One region of the Xanthomonas sp. CFBP 8152 genome, then DNA from elsewhere that is predicted to be linked to it. Evidence: predicted binding sites of a transcription regulator. Region 1 holds the regulator's gene; each other region holds the start of a gene.
What was found. The regulator FliA, encoded in region 1, starts transcription of late flagellar genes. The targets are predictions, from matches to a motif close to TAAAGTTTNNCNNNCNNNGGCCGATAA.

Region 1 (4,722 bases):
TGTCGGTCGTCGTCGATCACCAAATGCCCATCACCTGGGTGACTGACGGACAGCGGGTCCCCGACGACCTGCACCGCGCCAATGCCGCCAGTCTCGTTCTTCGCCTTGAAGATTTGCGGCGCGCTGCCGATAAGCCCTGTACTCCGGAGCACAACCATGCAGTCGCGTGAATACGCCAAGCTGACCAACGCCTTCCCCCTGTCGGCGACCCGTCCCGAGCCCCTGGGCCCGGTGCGCACCATCGCCGTGACCGGCGGCAAGGGCGGCGTGGGGAAAACCAACATCTCCGCCAACCTTGCCGTGGCCTTGGCCGACATGGGCAAGCGCACCCTGCTGCTGGATGCCGACCTGGGCCTGGCCAACCTGGACGTGGTGCTGGGCCTGTCGCCCAAGTACACCCTGGCCGACCTGATCGCCGGCCGCTGCACGCTGGATGAAGTGATCATCGAAGGCCCCGGCGGCGTGCTGGTGGTCCCGGCCGCTTCCGGTCGCCGCCATATGGCCGAACTGGCCCCCGCCCAGCACATCGGCCTGGTCAACGTGTTCTCCGAACTGGAACGCGACCTGGACGTGATGGTCATCGACACCGCCGCCGGCATCACCGACAGCGTGCTGACCTTCTGCCAGGCCGCGCAGGACACCGTGGTGGTGGTCTGCGACGAACCGGCCTCCATCACCGACGCCTACGCGCTGATCAAGGTGCTCTCGCGCGAGCGTGGCGTGGACCGCCTGCAGATCATCGCCAACATGGTGCGCGACCCCAACGAAGGCCGCCTGCTGTACGACAAGCTGTCGCGGGTGTGCGAAAAGTTCCTCGGCGACGTGTCGCTGAACTACCTCGGCCACGTGCCGCAGGACGATTGGTTGCGTCTGTCGGTGCAGCGCCAGCAACCGGTCATCAAGGCCTACCCCGCCAGTCCGTCGGCGCAGGCCATCGCAGAAATCGCTCGCCGTACCTCGCGCTGGCAGGCCCCCACGGTGCCGCGCGGCAATGTCGAGTTCTTCGTCGAACGCATCATCCAACGGGGAGTGGCCGCATGAGCACCGCCACCGCAACAGCCAGCGCGCAGTACCGCGCCGTGCAGCGCAACAACGCCAACGATATCGTCACCCAACACGCCGACCTGGTGCGCCGCATCGCCCACCATCTGGCCGCGCGCCTGCCGGCGAGCGTGGAAGTGGACGATCTGATCCAGGCCGGCATGATCGGCCTGATCGAAGCCTCGCGCAGTTACGACTCAGAGCAGGGCGCCTCGTTCGAGACCTATGCCTCGATCCGCATCCGTGGCTCGATGATCGACGAGATCCGCCGGGGCGACTGGGTACCGCGGTCGGTGCACCGTCGCGCACGCGACGCTGCCGCTGCCGTCCGCAAGATCGAACAGCACACCGGCCGCGCCGCCGCTGCCACCGAAGTGGCCGCCGCGATGGAAATACCGCTGCCCGATTACCTGCGTCTGATGGAAGATGCCGCCCGCGGCCAGGTGCTGAGCCTGGAGTCGCGGATCGAGGATCATGGCGAGCTGGACACCACCGCCAAGGGTGGCCCCAATCCGCAGCAGATGATGGAGCGTGGCGAATTCGGCCGCGAGCTGGGCAAGGCGATCGGCCAGTTGCCCGAGCGCGAGCAGCTGGTGCTGTCGCTCTACTACGAACAGGAATTGAACCTGAAAGAAATCGGCGCCGTGCTCGGTGTCAGCGAATCGCGCGTCTGCCAGATCCATGGCCAGGCGGTGGTACGTCTGCGCGGCCGCCTCAAGGTCTTCGAACTGGCCGACGCCGGTGTCGAAATTGACGAATAATTTTTCGTGTTAGGAGCTTGATGTGAACAAGAACATGCGGATTTTGATCGTGGACGACTTCTCGACGATGCGACGCATCGTCAAGAATCTGTTGGGCGATCTTGGCTTCACCAATACCGCAGAGGCCGAAGACGGCAACAGCGCGTTGGCTGCGTTGCGGTCCGGCCCGTTCGATTTCGTGGTCACCGACTGGAACATGCCTGGCATGACCGGCATCGACCTGCTGCGCAACATCCGCGCCGACGCCAAGCTCAAGCACCTGCCGGTGATGATGGTGACTGCCGAAGCCAAGCGCGAGCAGATCATCGAAGCGGCCCAGTGCGGCGTGAACGGCTACATCATCAAGCCGTTCACCGCGCAGACGCTGGAAGAGAAACTGGGCAAGGTATTCGAACGTCTGGCGGCGACCGCCTGATGAACGTCACCGTGGACACCAATGCCGAACGCGCCGCGTTGATCGACCGCCTGCAGGGCGCGCTCGATGCACTGGAAAGCGGTGACGAAGCTGCGTGGAAGCGCGAGGTCGACCACCTCGCCGCCCTGCGCACGCGCCCGATGATGCAGGGCCTGAGCCGGCTCGCGCGCGAACTCGGTCAGGCGCTGGGCGAGTTGCCCACCGTGCCCGAAGAGGCCGGCGAGCTGGACGATGCCTGCTCGCGCCTGGACCACGTGGTGGAAATGACCGAGAAGGCCAGCCATCGCACGCTGGATCTGGTCGAGGAATGCCGTGAGCTGGCCAACCAGCTACGCGACGGCGGTCTGAATCAGGACCAGGGCGCGCTGATGGACAAGATGCGCCACAACCTGACCGAGCTGTCGCTGGCGCAGAGCTACCAGGACCTGAGTGGGCAGATCATCCGGCGCGTGGCCGGCATCGTCCGGCGCGTGCACGAGGGTTTCGGTGCGCTCGGCCTGCCGCCGAAGAATCCAGAGCCGAAGAAAGACGACGGCGGTCTTGCCGGTCCTGCAGTCAAGGGCCTGGACCGTCACGCGGTGTCGCAGGACGACGCCGATGACCTGCTGTCCGGATTGGGGCTGTAACCATGAGTGCTGTTCCAGACGATATTGCTGCCGATTTCATCGTCGAGGCCCAGGAAATCCTGGATCGCCTCGGCGAACAGCTGGTGTCGCTGGAGCAGGCACCGGACGAAGCCGATCAGCTCAATGCGGTATTCCGCGGCTTTCACACGCTCAAGGGCGGCGCCGGCTTTCTGGCGATCAAGCCCATGGTCGAGCTCTGCCACGCCGCCGAGGAAACCCTGGGCATGGCGCGCTCCGGCCAGGCAGTGTTGCAGGCGCATCACTTCGATGCCGCGCAGCAGTCGCTGGATTACCTGCAGGCCATGCTGGATGCAATGGGCTCGGGCGAAGCCGTGCCGCATGCACCGGCCTCGCTGATTGCGCAGTTCGATGCCAAGAGCGGCCCGCCGGCGGTCAAGGCCGCGCCCAAGGCCGCCGCCGCAGCGCCCGCACCCGACGACGCACATGGCGCCGCTGCGCCCGGCGCCAAGGCCGCGCCCAAGGCGGCGGCCAAGGGAGCCGACGCCGAGCAGACCGTGCGCGTGGACACCAAGCGCCTGGATGCCATCGTCAACCTGATCGGCGAACTGGTGCTGTCGCGCAATCGCCTCAAGACCCTGCGCACCCGCCTGCGCGACGAGGAACTCGACCGCGCGGTCAGCACGCTGGACATCGCCACCGCACGCCTGCAGACCGCGGTGATGCGCACCCGCATGCAGCCGGTCAGCAAGGTGTTTGCGCGCTTCCCCAAGGTGGCCCGCGATGTCGCGCGCACGCTGTCCAAGGAAGTGGAGCTGGAACTGATCGGCGCCGAGACGGAACTGGACCGCAACCTGGTCGAGGCCCTGGCCGACCCGCTGGTGCACCTGGTGCGCAACGCCATCGACCACGGCATCGAATCGCCGGCCCTGCGCGAAGCCACCGGCAAGCCGCGCAGCGGCCATGTGCGGCTGTCTGCGCAGCAGGAAGGCGACTACGTCAGCATCGAGATCCAGGACGACGGCGCCGGCATCGACCCCGAACGCCTGCGCGAGATCGCCCGCAACAAGGGCCTGATCGACGCCGAAGCCGCCGCCCGCCTGAGCACCGACGAGTGCCTGCATCTGATCTTCATGCCGGGCTTCTCGACCAAGGCCGAGGTCACCGACATCTCCGGCCGTGGCGTGGGCATGGACGTGGTGCAATCGCGCATCCGCGAACTCAGCGGGCAGATCCAGATCCAGTCCGAGCTGGGCCGCGGCAGCCGCTTCATGATCCGCGTGCCGCTGACCCTGGCGATCCTGCCGACCCTGCTGGTGCAGGCCGGCGAAGCGGTCTATGCCTTGCCGCTGGCCCGCGTGGTCGAGGTGCTGCACGCCCCGCAGACGTCGCTGGGCTGGTTCGACGGCCGCGCCGTGCTGGACCGCCGCTCGCATACCCTGCCGCTGATCGACCTGCGTCGCTGGCTGGGCGTGCCTGCCGAACAACCGCCGCTACTGACCGTGGTGCTGCTGCAGGCCGGCGAAACCCGTTTCGGCCTGGTGGTGGACCAGGTCCGCGGCCGCGAGGAAGTGGTGATCAAGCCCCTGCCCCGTGCCCTGCGCGGCCTGCCCGGCTACGCCGGCGCCACCCTGATCGGCGATGGCCGCATGGCGCTGATCCTGGATGTGGATGGACTGCGTTCCAGCGATCAGTGAGTTTGGGGATTCGGGATTCGGGATTCGGGATTGGGAGAATCGGGAATCGGGAATCGGGAATCGTCAAGACGATCCTGGTTGCCTGATCTAACGACAACGGCCGCGTACTGCGGCCGTTGTCGTTTCACTACCAGCATCGCTGCCGATCTATGCCGCTACGCGCGCAGGCATGGGCGCGATGGTTTGGCGACGGCCAGGCTGCCGTGGAAGTGAATCTGGAACCG
Region 2 (4,722 bases), on a different contig from region 1:
CAGGTCGCCCACGCCGGCGCCGTTGTCGCGCAAGCTGGCAATGCTGTTGCGCCCGAACGAAGCATCCAGGTTGATCAGCGGCAGCAGCGTGTTGATGCCCAGTGCGCCCCCGAAGAGCTTGTACGGGGTGACATAGGCGACCTGGGTCAGCAGCAGCGTGGAATCGATGCGTGGGCGGTCGAACACCGGCACGTCGTTGCCGCGGGAATCCTTGATCGCGTCCAGTGAGCTCTGGCGCAGATAGGTGATCACCGCCCAGCCGGGCGTGGTGCGGGTGAAGCCGTCCAGATAGCTGGTGCCGCCGGTATTGATGCCGTTGGTCAGCGTCGTACTCTGCGGCAGGCTCTGTGCGCCGGCCGTGCCGGCAGCAAGCAGCGACAGCATGCCAAGCGCTGCACGGCGCAGCGCCGACGCGCGGGAAGACAACCCAGACAGGACCGATCGATAGCTCACTGCGAACATCTCCAGCATTGGGAGGGACAGCGGGAACTGCGGCGGAACAACGGTCAGGCAGGCGCGATCGACACGCCGGCAACGGCGCGTGCGCAGGTCAACAGGAAAGCTGGCCGTGCGCCTGCACGGCAGCGGCGGATTACACGGTGTCCAGGCGGCCCAGCCGGTCGAGTGCGCGCAGCAACGGCGCCTCGCTGCTGCCCAGCACCGCGCTGAGCTGCTGTTCCATGCGCAGCACTTCGGCCTCGGCAGCGCTCAGCAGGGCCACGCCGGCGCTGGTCAGCGACAGATGCTGCATGCGTCGGTCCTGGCGTCCGCGCACCTGCCGCAGCAGGCGGCGCTTGACCAGGCGTGCCACCACGATCGCCAGGTTGGGCGCCGACACGTGCAGCACGTCGCCGATCTGGCGCTGGTTGATGCCTGGGTTGCCGTCCACCAGCATCAGCAGCGAGAAGTCGACCGGCTTGAGATCGAACGCAGCCACGCAGTCCTGAAACATCCGCCGTACCAGCAACTCGGTGCGGGTGATGCGGTAGCCCAGCAGCCGCAGCAGGCGTGCCTGATCCACCGTGGTGACGGCATCCTGCAGCGATGCGGCAGTGGCAGTGGCAGTGACGGACATGACGGTTCTCGCAACGAAGACAACGGACGAACCGGTGCGCGCAACGCTCGCCGCCCGCAACGCCGATCCGCGGCATGAGCTGCATTGTAGACGCGCGCAGGCATGCCGATGTGGGCGTGGCCGCCAACCGCGTGGCACCGCCGTGCAGGCAGGCCGCCACAGGCTGACGCCAGTCCGGCGCTTGCACATGGCGGCCGCATGCGACGGCAGGCAGGTGTGGGAAGCGACGGTCATCCAGGCAGAGCTGAGGCATGGGGTCCGGGGCCGGCAGGTGATTGCGTTGCACAATAGTTATGTATCATAACTATATTGCCAAGCTGCAGCGCAACATGGTCGTGCTCGCCAGGTTGACCAGGTGGGCCGATGGGCGTGGCGGGCGTGGCGGGCGTGGCGGCAACCGCCTGTGACCGGCGAGCCTGGCACAGGTGCGCGCGGGGTATGCCGGGCCTGGCAGCGATGGTGGCAATTACGACGGCAAGGCTGCCGCCGTCGCCAGAGGACGCCTGCGGACCCAGCCCACTCGCCCAGCGCATCTCCGCGCCAGGTAGGCCGCGTGCATGCGCGCGGCCTGTGGCCAGCGGATTACGGACTACGGATTACGGCAGCCAGAGCTTCTCAAGATCGCGGAAACCCCAGTCGGTGGGGCTTTCCATCTGCGCGATGCGGTCCTGGCAGTCCGGGCGCGACAAGTCGATGTCCTGCACCAGCACATGGCTACGCAGCTTGGCCGAATAGAACACGCGCACCCTGGGCTTGAGCAGCGCATCGGGGGTCTGCTCGATCACCACTGCCAGTTTCTGCGACTCCAGCCGCACCAACGAGCCGACCGGATAGATCCCCAGCCGGCGTACGAAGGCCTGGAACACTGCCGGATCGAAATGTCCCTGCCACGACGCCATGCGCTTGAGCGATTCGGCCGGATCCCAACCACGCTTGTAGGGACGGTCCGAACTGATGGCGTCGTACACATCGCACACCGCGCCCATCCGCGACATCAGCGCGATGTTCTCGCCCGCCAACCGGTTCGGATAGCCGCTGCCGTCCATTTTTTCGTGATGGTGCAGCGCGATCTCCAGCACCACCGCGTTCTGCACGCCGCCGGCCACCAGCAGGCGATGACCGTCCAGCGGGTGCTGGCGCATGATCTCCATTTCTTCGTCGGTGAGCTTGCCGGGCTTGTTGAGGATGTCCAGCGGCGTCACCGCCTTGCCCATGTCGTGCAGCAGGCCGCCCATGGCCGCCTCGACGACCTGCCCTTCGGGCAGACCGAGCTGACGCGCCAGCCCGCTCATCAGGCCGGCCACGGCCATCGAATGCAGATAGGTGTAGTCGTCGGCGGTCTTGAGCCTTGCCACGCTGATCAAGGCCTGCGGATGCCGCAAGACCGAATCGTTGATGGCTTCCACCAGCGGCATCGCCGCCTCGGTGTCGACGGTGCGTCCCAGCCGCACATCGCGGAACATCGCCTCGACCATGTCGCGGCCGTCTTCGAAGATCTTGCGCGCGCGCACCACTTCGGACTCGATACCGACCTGTGCGGTGACGCTATTGGTTCGCGCGGTGCGCGCGGTGGGGGCCGGCTCGGGGGGTTCCGGTGCCGGCGGCGGCGGTTGCTCCGGCTCAGGCTGCGGATCGGGTGCGCCCGGCGCTGCCGTGTCCAGGTCCAGCCCACGCGCGGTGTCGATCACCAGTTGCTCGATCCGGCTGCCATGGATCTTGTCCACGTCATCCGAATCGACCAGGAACGAGGTCTTCCAGAACGGATGGTGCACCCACGCGCCCAGCAGCTTGTAGACATACATGCCGGGGCGGAGTTGATCTGAGTCGATGGTTCTGAGCATGCCGGCGCTGATCTGCAAAGGGTCCGCGGAAGAGCCCGCCATGACGATGGAGGGTCTGTCGGGTTATCGGCAGTGCGCGGGATTTCTTTGGTAAGGGCGACTTCGCTAGCGCCATGCGACGACCGCCGGCCGAGCAGTTCAGCGCACCGGCTGGCGCATACCCGACACGGCGATGGCCGCACGCATCGGCGACACACTGCAGGCCAGATCCGGGGCCGCCGGCAACCGGCCAGCGTCCACCAGTACGCCCCCCGCACAGCGGCGAGGCGATCGCGCCGAAGCGGCCCACCCCGATCGCCCATTCTCTACTTGAAACGGCGTGATGCACTCCAGCACGAACTTGCAGGTGTCATGGCGCGCTGGGTCAACGGATGATGCTGGTGCAGGAAGCGCAACGGCATTGGCAGCCTCACGCGTGACCACGCGACCACGCAGCGCCACCACGATCAAGACGCAAGCACGCTCGCAACTGCGACGGCCTTCGACAGTGCATCGGCACTGCAACGCAACAACGACCACCGTCTTGCAAAACCGCACCGGCACTCTAGGCCGATCGCAGGGGCGTTCAAGACAGCGGCATGCATGGCTGTGCGCTTGTCGGGCAAGCCGGCAGAGCGCTTCGCCCGGCTCTCCACGCATTCGTCGACCTGTCTGCGCAGCGGCATTTGCGGTGTGCGCATTGCCTGCGCGGAAGCGATCGACCTTGCGCGTCGTTCAACGGCATATAACTGTTGGCGGCAGTGCGTTGAACGCCGCTGGATGCGTATGACTGCAAACCGCCACGCGCGCAGTGCTGCAACGCGATCCATTCGAAGCTGCAGCGAAAGTGCAGGCGTAGCCTCACATATTCTGGAGCCGGCTGTTCCAGCATGCTGGGCCGCTGCGTCATGCAGGGCCACAGCCAGATGGTTCCACTGCCACGCCAGCGCCTCCCGCGTGCCGGCGCTCGCCCGCTATCATGCAGGCAGTGCCCCGCACCGGGCGGCCCGCCGACATGCCGGAGATCATCGTGACCCCGATTCGCTCGTTCCTGGAACATACCCCGCAACTGGGCGCACGCGTCTATGTCGATCCTGCCTGCACCATCATCGGCAAGGTGAGCCTGGGCGATGACGTGTCGGTGTGGCCGGGCACGGTGATTCGCGGCGACGTCAATCATGTGCAGATCGGCGCACGCACCAACGTGCAGGACGGCACCATCATCCACGTCAGCCACCACAGCCCGTTCAACAAGGCCGGCTACCCGACCGTGATCGGCGCCGACGTCACGGTCGGCCACGGCACCATCCTGCATGCCTGCAGCATCGAAGACCTGTGCCTGATCGGCATGGGCGCCTGCGTGCTCGACGGCGCCACCGTCAAGCGCTACGGCTTTGTCGGCGCCGGGGCGGTCGTCGGCCCGGGCAAGATCGTCGGCGAAGGCGAGTTGTGGCTGGGCAATCCCGCACGGCTGGCCCGCACGCTCAGCGACAAGGAAATCGAGAGCCTGCATTATTCGGCGCAGCATTATGTGCGGCTCAAGGACCAGTACCTGGGCCTCTCCAGCACCGACTGAATCCTTGTCCCTGCGCTACGGCTGCAGACCGGCATCGGCATCGTGCGATACGGATGCGCCGCCATGCGCCTGCCGCATACGCCCCTTGCATGACGCGGCGGGCACGCAGGCGGGCAGAGGTGACGGCAGGAACACGTGGCAGGCCGCGCCGCCCTGGCAGCGCGGACCCGCAGCCAGGCGCAATTCACGTGGCGCCAGTCAGGGGCGCCGGTGACCTGCCGCGGCTCACGGCCGCGTGGCATGCTCCAGTG
Region 3 (4,722 bases), on a different contig from region 1:
CGTTATCGCTTTGCCGCAATGCAGGGCCAGGCCGGGCGCGCGCTGTTGCAGCAGCATGGCCTGGATCCGGACGACCCGTTGTCGTTTCTGCTGGTGGATGACCGCGGTGCGTGGACCGACAGCGATGCGATCGTGCGGGTGCTGGTCGGCCTGGGCGGCTTCTGGCGGCTGGTCACGGTGCTGCGCGTTGTGCCGCGCAGCGTGCGCGACATCGGCTATCGCCTGATCGCACGCAATCGTTACCGCTGGTTCGGTCGCACTGACCATTGCATGCTGCCGAACCCAGAGCAGCGCGAGCGGTTTCTGGACTAGCGCCCACCGCCCGACGCAGGAGCGCACCTGGGCGCGATGCGGCGTTACCGGGAAGGCTTCGTCGCGCCCGGGTGCGCTCCTACGGTAATTTCGTGATTCGGGGTGCCGGCGGCTTACGCGGCCGCGTTTTTGAAGCTTGCGCGCGCTAGCTTCTGTTCGCCCCTGTGCGCAGGCTGCAGGCGGAAGATCGACACTGCATCGGCCAGCTCCACGGCCTGCTCTTCCAGGCTGCGCGCAGCGGCAGTGGCTTCTTGCACCAGCGCGGCGTTGCGTTGGGTGACTTCGTCCAGTTGCGCGACGGTGCGGTTGACCTGTTCGATGCCGCTGGATTGTTCGGCGCTGGCGGCGGTGATTTCGCTCATGATGTCGGTGACGCGTTTGACCGAGCCGACGATCTCGCGCATGGTCGCGCCGGCGCGATGCACCAGGCCCGAGCCCCGCTCGACCTTGCCGGTGGAGTCGGCGATCAGCGTCTTGATCTCCCTGGCCGCATCGGCCGAGCGCTGCGCCAGGGCGCGCACTTCCGAGGCGACCACCGCAAAGCCGCGGCCCTGTTCGCCGGCGCGGGCGGCTTCCACCGCAGCATTGAGCGCCAGGATACTGGTCTGGAAGGCAATGCCGTCGATGACGCCGATGATCTCGCCGATCTTGTGCGAGGCGGTGCTGATCTGCCCCATGGTGGACACCACATCGTCCATCACCTGGCCGCCGTTGTGCGCGACTTCGCCGGTGCCCACCACCAGCCGATTGGCCTGCAGCGCGCTGTCGGCGTTCTGCTTCACGGTGGAGGTGAGTTCTTCCATGGAGCTGGCGGTTTCTTCCAGATTGGCCGCCTGTTGCTCGGTGCGCTCGGACAGGTCGGTGTTGCCGGCGGCGATGTCCACCGCCGCGCGGCGGATCGTGTCCGACGCGACCTGGATGCCGCCGATAATCTCGGTCAGCCGGGTCACGGTCTGGTTGGTGTCGTCGCGCAGACGCGCAAAGATGCCGTGCGCATCGCCGTCCACCCGCTGGGTGAGGTCGCCTTCTGCCATGGCGCCGATCACGCGTGCCAGCGCCGCCAGGTGGATTTCCACCGAGTCGTAGATGCGGTTGATGCCCTGGGCCAGCGCCCGCAACACGCCGTCCATGCCGTCGATCTGCATGCGTCGGCTGAAATCGCCGGCCGCGGCGGCATCGATGATCTGGATCAGCGCTTGCTCGGCGTTGACCTGTGCGGTGACGTCCATCCATTGCGCGATGGTGCCCAGCTTGGTGCCGTCGGCGGCGATGATCGGGCTGTAGACGAAGTCGATCTGGCGGCCAAAGAAGGGCGCGCGCACCGCCCCGGAGGTGGTCAATGCGCGCATGCGGTCGATCGCGGCCTGGCTGTCAGGATAGATGTCGCCGATGCTGCCGCCGACGAAGCCATCGGCATGGAAGCCGGGGCGAAAGCTCTGCACATCCGGCTCGATCAGCTTGAGCATCGCGAGCAGTTTGCGGTTGGCAAATAGCACTTGGCCGTCGTCGTCGGCGATGCGGATCATGGTGTCCAGATCGTCCAGCGCCTTGATCACGAACTGCCCATGGCGCAGGCCCTGTTCCATCACATCGATGTGGATGCCCAGCTTGTCCTGGGTTGCCTGCAGGGCGTGCAGCACCGGCGCGAGCTCGCCGGAGGCATGGCGCAGATCCAGACGCTGGAAGCGCCCGTCACCGATGGCCGTCACCGTGCCGAGGATCTGTTGCAGTTGCGCGACGTTGCGACGGCGCGGCCACCACCACAGCCCGGCGCTTGCCGCGCCCAGCACCAGCGGCGCCGGTAGCAAGCGACCCAACCCGCCCCAGAGACCGCCGGGCAGCAACGTTGCGGCGTACAGGGTCAGCAGGACCAGCAGCCCGATCTGTGCGACGGCAGGCAGCCATGCGGTCGTGGCACGCGCAAGGTTCCGGCCGGGGCGCGGGCGGCAGACGGCGGTGGCATCGTGTGAGGGCGACATAGGCTGAGTCCAACTGCGTGATTCGAAGTGGGGAGCGCTGTCCTGCACTGCGTGGGGTTCCATGGGTATCGGCGCTCCAGCCCGAATCATGACGGCGTGAAATCGCCGTTCGTCGGAATCTGTCGGGCCGGATCCCTGAAATGCCGATGTGTTTGATTTGGAAGCGGCTTCAGAGCAGCTAAGCGCACCGCGACACCGTCTTTTGCACCTGCACGCCGGCCTCGCAATTGTAAATTCTGAGTGAAGTATGGATAGATCCCGCAGGCACTTCGCGGGCCGCCACCCCACGCGATCCGATCGCGTGCACCCGGCCAAGACGCGCCGGCAGCGCCATCCGTGCGACGCCACGAAGAGCGCGGAATAGGGAATCGGGAATGGGGAATCGGGAATGGGCAATCGGGAATCCGGCGCACCACCGATCCAGCCCAACCCGGACGGCAACAGAAAAGCGCTTTTCCATTCCTGATTCCCGATTCCCGATTCCCCATTCCCCATTCCCCATTCCCCATTCCCGAATCCCGAATCCCGAATCCCAAAAAAAAAACCGGCCATCTCGCGATGACCGGTCTATCGATGCAGAACTTGCTGACGCCGCGTCGGCTTACTTCGCCGGCTTGGCGCCTGCGTCGTCGGGCAGCGCCCAGGCGATGACGCTGTCACCCGACTTGGTTTCCATGCGGTCGTGGCCACCCACTGCGGCCACGATGTACTGCTTGCCGTCGATGGTGTAGCTCAGCGGGGCGGCCTGCGGGCCGGCCGGCACGCGGGTCTCCCAGACCTGCTTGCCGGTGCGGGTATCGAAGCCGCGCATGAAGTCGTCCAGGGTCGCGCCGATGAAGGTCACGCCGCCGGCGGTGGCCAGCGAGCCGCTGTTGTTGGGCGTGCCGATCTCGAACTTGGTCTTGGACGGGATACCCATCGGGCCCTGGTCGTAACCGGTGCCCAGCGGACGCCGCCAGATCACCTGCTGCGTGCGCAGGTCCACGCCGGAGATGTAGCCCCACGGCGGTGCCACGCACGGCGTGTTGAGCGGCGACATCCACGGCTCCTTGCGGGCGCCGTAGGCCAGACCCTTCTGCGCCATGTAGCCGGGCGTCTTGCTCTTGCCGTCGAACACCGACACCACGCCCAGTTCGTCCATCTTTTCGCGGGTGTAGACCTGCAGGGTGTAGGGCAGGCGATTGCTGTTCATCACCATGATGCCGCGCTGCAGATCGACCGACACGCCGCCCCAGTTGATGCCGCCGTGGTTGCCGGTGAAGGCCAGCGAGCCCTGCAGGGTCGGCGGGGTGAACATGCCCTCATAGCGCAGCTGCTTGAACTGGATACGGCAGGCCAGCTGATCGAACGGGGTCATGCCCCAGGCGTCGGACTCGACGATGGTCTCGTACTCGCGGCTCGGTGCGCCCACGGTATTGGGCATGCCCGGCGAGATCGGCTGCGTGGCCGCGGTCCAGTCGCCGTGATCGGTGCCCTGCGGCACGGCGATCTGCTTGACCGGCATGATCGGTGCACCGGTCGCGCGGTCCAGCACGAACACCTGGCCGGACTTGGTGGCCTGGATTACCGCAGGACGGGTACCGCCGCCAGCCACCGGCCAGTCGACCAGGTTCGGCTGCGGGCCGATGTCGTAATCCCACAGGTCGTGGTTGACGGTACGGAAGTGCCAACGCTCCTTGCCGGTGGCCGCATCCACGGCCACCAGCGCGGCAGTGTATTCCTCATCCTGCGGAGTGCGGCCCTTGCCGAAGAAATCGCCGGACGCGTTGCCGGTCGGCAGATAGACCAGGCCCAGCTCGTCGTCGGCGGCCATCAGCGACCACACGTTCGGGGTCGAACGGGTATAGGTCTGCCCGGCCGGCGGCTCGGCGGTGATCGCCGGGTTGCCCAGGTCCCAGGCCCACCGCAGCTGGCCGGTGAGCGCATCGAAGCCGCGCACCACGCCGGACGGTGCATCGCCTTCCTGGCCGTCGCGCACCTGGCCGGTGGGCTGGATCACCACACCGCGCATCACCACCGGCGGCGAAGTCGGGCCGACGAAGCCCGGCTTGGTGTTGCCGGTGCCGGCATTGAGATCGACAAAGCCGTTGGTGCCGAAGCTGGTGCACAGCTTGCCGGTCTGCGCGTCCAGCGCGCCGAGGCGGCCGTCGACCATCGGCCAGAAGATCCGCGTCGGGCACTCGGCGGTGCCTTGCGGCGCCTGGTAGTACGACACGCCGCGGCAGGTGGTGGCGGCAACGCCGGCCATCGCCTTCGGATTGGTCTGCGGGTCGAAGCGCCAGCGCTCCTTGCCGTTGGCCGCTTCCACCGCAATCACCTTCTGGGTCGGGGTGCAGATGTAGAGCAGGTCGCCGACCTTGAGCGGGGTGTTCTGGAAGGCGTAGCCCAGCTTGGAGCCGGCCGGCTTCAGATCGCCGGTATGGAATTCCCA

Region 2: a site for FliA is predicted at 2,980-3,006, ahead of FHT09_RS11640 (HD-GYP domain-containing protein). Genes of this name have one in related genera too.
Region 3: a site for FliA is predicted at 2,357-2,383, ahead of FHT09_RS03085 (methyl-accepting chemotaxis protein). Genes of this name have one in related genera too.

Annotation. Positions count from the first base shown of each region.
Region 1 covers NZ_JACHNO010000005.1:167,514-172,235, forward strand. Annotated here, with positions in the region: gene flhF (flagellar biosynthesis protein FlhF) at 1-170, shown strand, start outside; gene FHT09_RS17900 (MinD/ParA family protein) at 157-1,041, shown strand; gene FHT09_RS17905 (RNA polymerase sigma factor FliA) at 1,038-1,802, shown strand; gene cheY (chemotaxis response regulator CheY) at 1,825-2,217, shown strand; gene FHT09_RS17915 (protein phosphatase CheZ) at 2,217-2,843, shown strand; gene FHT09_RS17920 (chemotaxis protein CheA) at 2,846-4,498, shown strand.
Region 2 covers NZ_JACHNO010000002.1:931,215-935,936, forward strand. Annotated here, with positions in the region: gene FHT09_RS11630 (transporter) at 1-384, opposite strand, end outside; gene FHT09_RS11635 (MarR family transcriptional regulator) at 593-1,075, opposite strand; gene FHT09_RS11640 (HD-GYP domain-containing protein) at 1,672-2,916, opposite strand; gene FHT09_RS11645 (gamma carbonic anhydrase family protein) at 3,926-4,471, shown strand; gene FHT09_RS11650 (YkgJ family cysteine cluster protein) at 4,697-4,722, opposite strand, start outside.
Region 3 covers NZ_JACHNO010000001.1:740,796-745,517, forward strand. Annotated here, with positions in the region: gene FHT09_RS03080 (thiol-disulfide oxidoreductase DCC family protein) at 1-312, shown strand, start outside; gene FHT09_RS03085 (methyl-accepting chemotaxis protein) at 426-2,291, opposite strand; gene FHT09_RS03090 (membrane-bound PQQ-dependent dehydrogenase, glucose/quinate/shikimate family) at 2,893-4,722, opposite strand, start outside.